Regions from separate parts of the Bradyrhizobium sp. USDA 4502 genome, predicted to be linked through region 2. Evidence: riboswitches for the same ligand, from Rfam matches in the RefSeq annotation. Region 2 holds a riboswitch; the other holds the start of a gene.
The links. Region 2 has a riboswitch for glycine ahead of ACVW1B_RS19330 (D-amino acid dehydrogenase). Riboswitches for the same ligand answer to the same signal wherever they lie in the genome.
Positions count from the first base shown of each region.

Region 1 (3,380 bases), 170 kb from region 2:
CCGCCGGCGTCGGAATTGACCAGCGCGGGCTCGGCGGCGAGCGCGTCGTTGACCTCGACCACCTCGCCGGCGATCGGCGCGTAGACGTCGGAAGCGGCCTTGACGGATTCGACGACAGCGGCGGCCTCGGCCTTCTTCAGGCTGCGGCCGACCTTGGGCAGTTCGACGAACACGACGTCGCCGAGCTGCGACTGCGCATAGTCGGTGATCCCGATCGTGGCGACGTCGCCCTCGATGCGGAGCCATTCGTGGTCGGACGTGTACAGCGTCGTCATGGGGTCGATCCTTTGGCGTTCAGCGTTTGTAGGTATTGGGGACGAAGGGCGTAGCGGCGACTTTCAGCGGCAGCCGCTGGCCGCGCACTTCGGCGAAAACGGTGGTGCCGACGGCGGAAAGGGCCGTGGGCAGGTAGCCCATCGCAACCGGCGCATTGAGGCTCGGGCCGAAGCCGCCCGAGGTCACCTTGCCGATCTGCTCGGTCGAGCCGGCATCGGCGAACAGCGCGGCGCCTTCGCGCACCGGTGCGCGGCCGTCAGGCTTCAGGCCGACCCGTCGGCGCGCAGCGCCATCTGCGAATTGCGCGAGAATTTTGTCGGCGCCGGGGAAGCCGCCGGCGCGGGCGCCGCCGCTGCGGCGAACCTTCTGCACCGACCATTCCAGCGCGCCTTCGACCGGCGTCGTCGTGGTGTCGATGTCATGGCCATAGAGGCACAGCCCGGCTTCGAGCCGCAGGCTGTCGCGCGCGCCGAGCCCGATCGGCAACACGTCGGGATTGTCGAGCAGCGCGGTGACCAGGGCTTCCACCTTGTCTGCGGGCACCGAGATCTCAAAGCCGTCCTCGCCGGTATAGCCGGAGCGCGAGACGAAGCAGTCGACGTCGCCGACGCCGCGCGGACCGGCATCCATGAATTTCATCGAACTGACATCCGCACAAAGATTCGCCAGCGCCGATTCGGCTTTCGGGCCCTGCAGCGCGATCAGCGCGCGGTCGGCCAGCGAGATGATCTCGCAGGCGTCGGAGAGATGCGCGCGGAGATGCGCCTCGTCCTCGGCCTTGCAGGCGGCGTTGACCACCAGGAACAGGTGATCGCCGAAATTCGCCACCATCAGGTCGTCGAGCAGGCCACCGTCATTGTTAGTGAATTGCGCGTAGCGCTGCCGTCCCGGCGCGATACCGACGATGTCCTGCGGCACCAGTTTTTCCAGCGCGAGCGCGGCATCCGCGACCTTGCCAGATTTGGCCCTCAGCACGAGCTGGCCCATGTGCGACACATCGAACAGGCCGGCTTCCTTGCGGGTGTGCAGGTGCTCCTTCAGCACGCCGGCCGCGTATTGCACCGGCATGTCATAGCCGGCGAACGGCACCATCTTGGCGCCGCGCGCAAGGTGCAGCGCGTGCAGCGGGGTCTGTTTCAGCGGGGAGGTTTCGCGCGCAAGCATCACAGGGCCCTCGCGGTTCCCGCCGGGGACCTATTTCCCCTTGAGAAACCTGCAGAAAGCCCCATCTGTCGCTGTGCCTGAGAGTATTATCCCGTCGGCGGACGCATCGGGGCGAACCCCAGCGTCTCTTTCCAGATGTCAGACGTCACGCGGTCCTTTTGCCTGAGAGTTTCCGGGGCGGTTGCTCCTTCGGCGCCGGCGGTAAGGCCGGTCTCTCCCGACGTGACTAGGTATAGGTAGGTAGAAAACACGGCGCCACCAAGACTGTCAACGCAGCTGCAGCAACTATCCAATGGGCTTTGTGCTGCCGCGGCAAGCCCATGATCCGCCTGCACAGTTTCTGGACACCGCAGCTGGCAATGTCTAAAAGCGTTCGGCCGGAAAATGACGCCTTTTTGCGGCTGGCCGGCCCCTTTTTCCGATTGGATGAACATGAGCAGCGTCAACGACATCAGGTCGACATTTCTGAACTTCTTCAAGGAGAACGGGCACGAGATCGTGGCCTCGTCGCCGCTGGTTCCGCGCAACGACCCGACCTTGATGTTCACCAATGCCGGCATGGTGCAGTTCAAGAACGTCTTCACCGGCGTCGAGAAGCGCGGCTACCAGCGCGCCACGACGTCGCAGAAGTGCGTGCGCGCCGGCGGCAAGCATAACGACCTCGACAATGTCGGCTACACCGCGCGCCATCTCACCTTCTTCGAGATGCTCGGCAACTTCTCGTTCGGCGATTACTTCAAGGAGCGCGCGATCGAGCTCGCCTGGAATCTGATCACCAAGGATTTCGGGCTGAAGAAGGACAAGCTGCTGGTCACCGTCTACCACACCGACGACGAGGCGGCCGGCTACTGGAAGAAGATCGCGGGCTTCTCGGACGACCGCATCATCCGCATCCCGACCTCGGACAATTTCTGGGCGATGGGCGACACCGGCCCGTGCGGACCGTGCTCCGAAATCTTCATCGACCGCGGCGAGCACATCTGGGGCGGCCCTCCGGGCAGCCCGGATGAGGATGGCGATCGCTTCCTCGAATTCTGGAACCTGGTGTTCATGCAGTACGAGCAGGTGACGAAGGAGGAGCGCGTAGCGCTGCCGCGTCCCTCGATCGACACCGGCATGGGGCTCGAGCGCATGGCCTGCATCCTGCAGGGCGTCGAGAGCGTGTTCGAGACCGATCTGTTCCGCAATCTGATCGATGCCGCCGCGTCTACCCTCGGGCACGGTCCGAACGAGCAGAACGTTGGGTCGTATCGGGTGATCGCGGACCATCTGCGCTCGTCCGCGTTCCTGATCACCGACGGCGTGCTGCCGTCGAACGAGGGCCGCGGCTACGTGCTGCGCCGGATCATGCGCCGCGCGATGCGCCATGCACAGCTCTTGGGCGCGAGCGAGCCGCTGATGCATCGCCTGGTCTGGGCGCTGGTCCGCGAGATGGGCCAGGCCTATCCGGATCTGGTCCGTGCGGAGAAGCTGATCGAGGAGACGCTGCGGCTGGAGGAGACGCGCTTCCGCAAGACGCTGGCGCGCGGCCTGTCGATCCTCGACGAGAAGAGCGCCGGCCTCAAGAAGGGCGACATGTTCGACGGCGACACCGCGTTCACGCTGTACGACACCTACGGCTTCCCGCTCGATCTGACGCAGGACGCGCTGAAGTCGCGCGGCATCAGCGTCGACCAGGCGTCGTTCACCGACGCGATGGAGCGGCAGCGCGTCAAGGCGCGTGCCTCGTGGGCGGGCTCGGGCGAGGCGGCGAGCGAGGCGATCTGGTTCCCGCTGCGCGAGAAGCTCGGTGCGACCGAATTCCTCGGCTACGAGACCGAGAGCGCGGAAGGCGCGGTGACGGCGCTGATCAAGGACGGCGCCGAGGTCGAGAGCCTGAAGGCCGGCGAGAGCGGCGCGATCGTGCTGAACCAGACCCCGTTCTACGGCGAGTCCGGCGG
Region 1 is NZ_JBSSGF010000001.1:4,335,121-4,338,500, reverse strand. Features, by position in the region: gene gcvH (glycine cleavage system protein GcvH) at 1-275, opposite strand, end outside; gene gcvT (glycine cleavage system aminomethyltransferase GcvT) at 295-1,440, opposite strand; glycine riboswitch at 1,582-1,670, opposite strand; gene alaS (alanine--tRNA ligase) at 1,873-3,380, shown strand, end outside.
Region 1: linked by a shared signal. The riboswitch ahead of gcvT (glycine cleavage system aminomethyltransferase GcvT) and the one ahead of ACVW1B_RS19330 (D-amino acid dehydrogenase) in region 2 are both predicted to bind glycine.

Region 2 (3,380 bases):
GGGCACATCGAGCCCGGCGCCGAACGACGGCGCCATCGGCGGCGTGTCGAGGTCGCGCCAATCGTCGATCGCCTGGGCCACCATCTGCGCCGTCGCCGCCGACAGCGTCCAGCCGAGATGACCGTGGCCCGTATTGTAGAACACGCCCGGAATCCGTCCGGCGCGAACCACCGGCATCATGTTCGGCATCATCGGGCGCAGGCCCGCCCATGGCACGACTTTCGACGTATCGATCTCCGGGAAATGATGCCGCACCCAGTCCACCAGCGGTTGAATGCGATCGGCGCGAATGTCGCGGTTGAAGCCGTTGAACTCGGCGGTGCCGGCGACGCGGAAGCGGTCGGCGCCGAGCCGGCTGGTGACGATCTTCGCAGCTTCATCGAGCAGGCTGACGGTTGGGGCGGCATTCCGGCTTTGCGGCGCATCGAGCTGCACAGTGATCGAATAGCCCTTCACCGGATAGACATTGACGCGGTCGTTGAGCAGGCTGGCGAAGTGGCGGCTCGCCACGCCGGCGCAAATCACGATCCCGTCCGCCTGTAGCTGCTGTCGCGTCGCGACCGCAGCATCATGTGAAGCAGCTTCGTTCCAGCCGATGCGGAAGCCGTCATCGCCGTGTGCGATCGTGTCGACGTCGGCTTCATGGACGAAGCTCGCGCCACGGCGGATGCAGGCGTCGGCAAGCCCACGCGTGAATTTGTGAATATCGCCGGTCGCGTCGGACGGCGTGAAGAAGCCGCCATAGCAGGTTGTCTGCAGCGCGGGTTCGATGACGCGGATCTCGTCCGGGGTCACCGGCCGGCGGTCGAGCCCGCCTTGCTGCAGCAGCGTGTTGACCTTGAGGCCGGCTTCGAAGCCGGCCCTGTCGTGATAGACGTGCAGGATGCCGCGGCGTTCGAGATCGAAGGCGATGTTTTCGCGCTCTGCGATCGAGAACAGATGCTTGCGCGCTTCGATGGCGAGCTTCGTGGTCTCGATGGTGTTGCCGCGATAGCGCGTGATGTGGCCGACGAACTCGCTGATCCAGGAATATTTGTGCCAGCTCGGCTTCGGGTTCATCAGCAGCGGGGCGTCGCTTCTGAGCATCCAGCGCAGCCCCTTCAGGATGGTCGCAGCACTGTTCCAGACTTCGGCGTTGCTGGCGGAAAGCTGTCCGCCATTGGCGAACGAAGTTTCCATCGCGGCGTAGCGATGCCTGTCAAGGACAGTCACCTTGTAGCCGCGTTCAAGCAGGGCATAGGCCGTCGTTACGCCGGTGATGCCGGCGCCGATAATCGCGATATGTGGCATGATGGTTGTCAGGCTCCCGTGGGTTAGAGTCGCCGAACCACCGGTCAAACCGGCATTCGGCGCCCCATCTGTCACGGTACCTGAGAGCTTGATCCGCATCGGGCTGTGGCCAGAAGCGAACTATCCCCTTCGGTGGACGTCATGGCCCTTGATGTGCGGCCATGTTCGTCTCTCTCCAGATCGTCCTGACGATACAGTCCTTTTGCCTGAGAGTTTCCGGGGCGGTTGCTCCGTCGGCGCCGAAGCCAACAACACGAATGTTGTCGCTTCGATCTCTCCCGCATCGTCGCGTTGGACGGCCGGACCGTAGGCGAAGCCTTAAAAATGGACAAGGCTAAATTTCGATCCGGCAGTGCCAACGTGTTGTGCAGTGCAATCGATGTCAGTCCAGCGTCGCCAGCAGTGCCGCCATCAGGCGGCCGCGTTCGGCGAGGCTGTCGACCTCGATGTGCTCGTTGAGCGTATGTGCATCGGCGCCGCGAACGCCGAGGCCGTCGAGCGTGGGGATGCCCATCGCGCCGGTGAAGTTGCCGTCCGAGCCGCCGCCGGCGCTGCCGTGCGGCAGATCGAGACCCATCGCTGCAGCAAGGCCTTTTGCCTTTTCATAGAGCGCCATGGTGCCCGCATCGGGCTCCCACACCGGGCGGGTGACGCCGCGCGTCACCTTGAAGGTCACGTCGTTGGCGGTGCCCGACAGTGCCAGCATGCGCTCGACGCCACGGTCGAGATCGGCCTGGCGCTTGGCCATGCTGAGCGCTTCGCCGGTGCAGGTCGTTGCGACGCAATTGACCCACTGGCCGCCATGCACGATGCCGACCGAGAAGGTGCAGTCCTCGGTGGTCATGCCGTCGATGGCGATGATCTGCCGCGCCATCTCGCGGATCGCGGAGCGGCCGGAAGACAGCGTTGCGCCGGCATGGCTGGGCTTGCCGGTGGCTTCCAGGTTGAAGCGCGCGATCGCATAGCGGCCGGTGACGACGCCGTTGTTTGGACGGCCGGGCTCCGGCACCAACACATATTTGTTGCGCGCGGCTTCCGCCTCGATGATGTCGCGCGTCGACGGCGTGCCCACCTCTTCGTCGGGGGTGAACAGCACGGTGATCGGCAGCGGAGTCGTGAAAGAGGCGCGCGCCAATTGCCTGATCGCCTCGATCGACAGGTAGTTGCCGCCCTTCATGTCGAAGATGCCCGGCCCGAAGCACTTGTTGCCTTCGCGCCGCCACTTCAGGTTCTCGATGGTGCCGACGGGGTGAACGGTGTCCAGATGGCCGGCGATCAGGATGCCGGGCTGGCCTTGTTTCGGATGGGGAAAACGGGCGCGGACGCAGCCCGCGAAGCCCTGGCGTCCGGCGATGCGCTCGATCGTCGCACCCATGATCGCCATCTCGCGGGCGGCGAGATCGAGCATGCGTTCGACCGCGGCGGCGTCCCAGGTCGGGCTTTCGCATTCCACCCAGCTGCGCAGGCCCTGCAGCATCGTTTCGGAATCAAAGGGGAGATTGGCGGGGTTCATCGTTGTTCTCTCTTGTTGTTCTGACGGCGCCGGCATCGCGCGCGCGTTACGAAAATCTCAGCCGACGATTTTGTAAAGCCAAAATCTGGCGCGCGGCCTCATTCGTTTGTGTACGTCCGATGCGACCTGAAACCGATTGACGCGCTTGGCGCTTGGTGCAAGTCTCGATTTCACAAGCCATACAGCATGTTAGTTCGCCTAAATAGCGAACCACATGCATAACGAATAAGCCGGCTTTGACCAGTTACACGTCAGGAGAGATTGCATGTTCCCTATCTCGCGTTGGAAACACCGCACGCTAGCGGCCGCGTTGACGGCGCTCGCGCTGTCGTTCGCGCCGCAGGAATTGTCATTCGCGCCGCAGGCGATGGCCGCGGGCAAGACCATCACCGCGGTGATGCACTCGGATCTGCGCGTCATCGATCCGATCATGACCACGGCCTACATCACCCGCGATCATGGCTACATGATCTATGACACGCTGCTGGCGACGGATTCCAATTTCAAGATCCAGCCGCAGATGGCGGACTGGAAGGTTTCCGACGACAAGCTGACCTACACGTTCACACTGCGCGAC
Region 2 is NZ_JBSSGF010000001.1:4,164,452-4,167,831, reverse strand. Features, by position in the region: gene ACVW1B_RS19330 (D-amino acid dehydrogenase) at 1-1,290, opposite strand, end outside; glycine riboswitch at 1,357-1,471, opposite strand; glycine riboswitch at 1,475-1,581, opposite strand; gene ACVW1B_RS19325 (M20/M25/M40 family metallo-hydrolase) at 1,673-2,803, opposite strand; gene ACVW1B_RS19320 (ABC transporter substrate-binding protein) at 3,069-3,380, shown strand, end outside.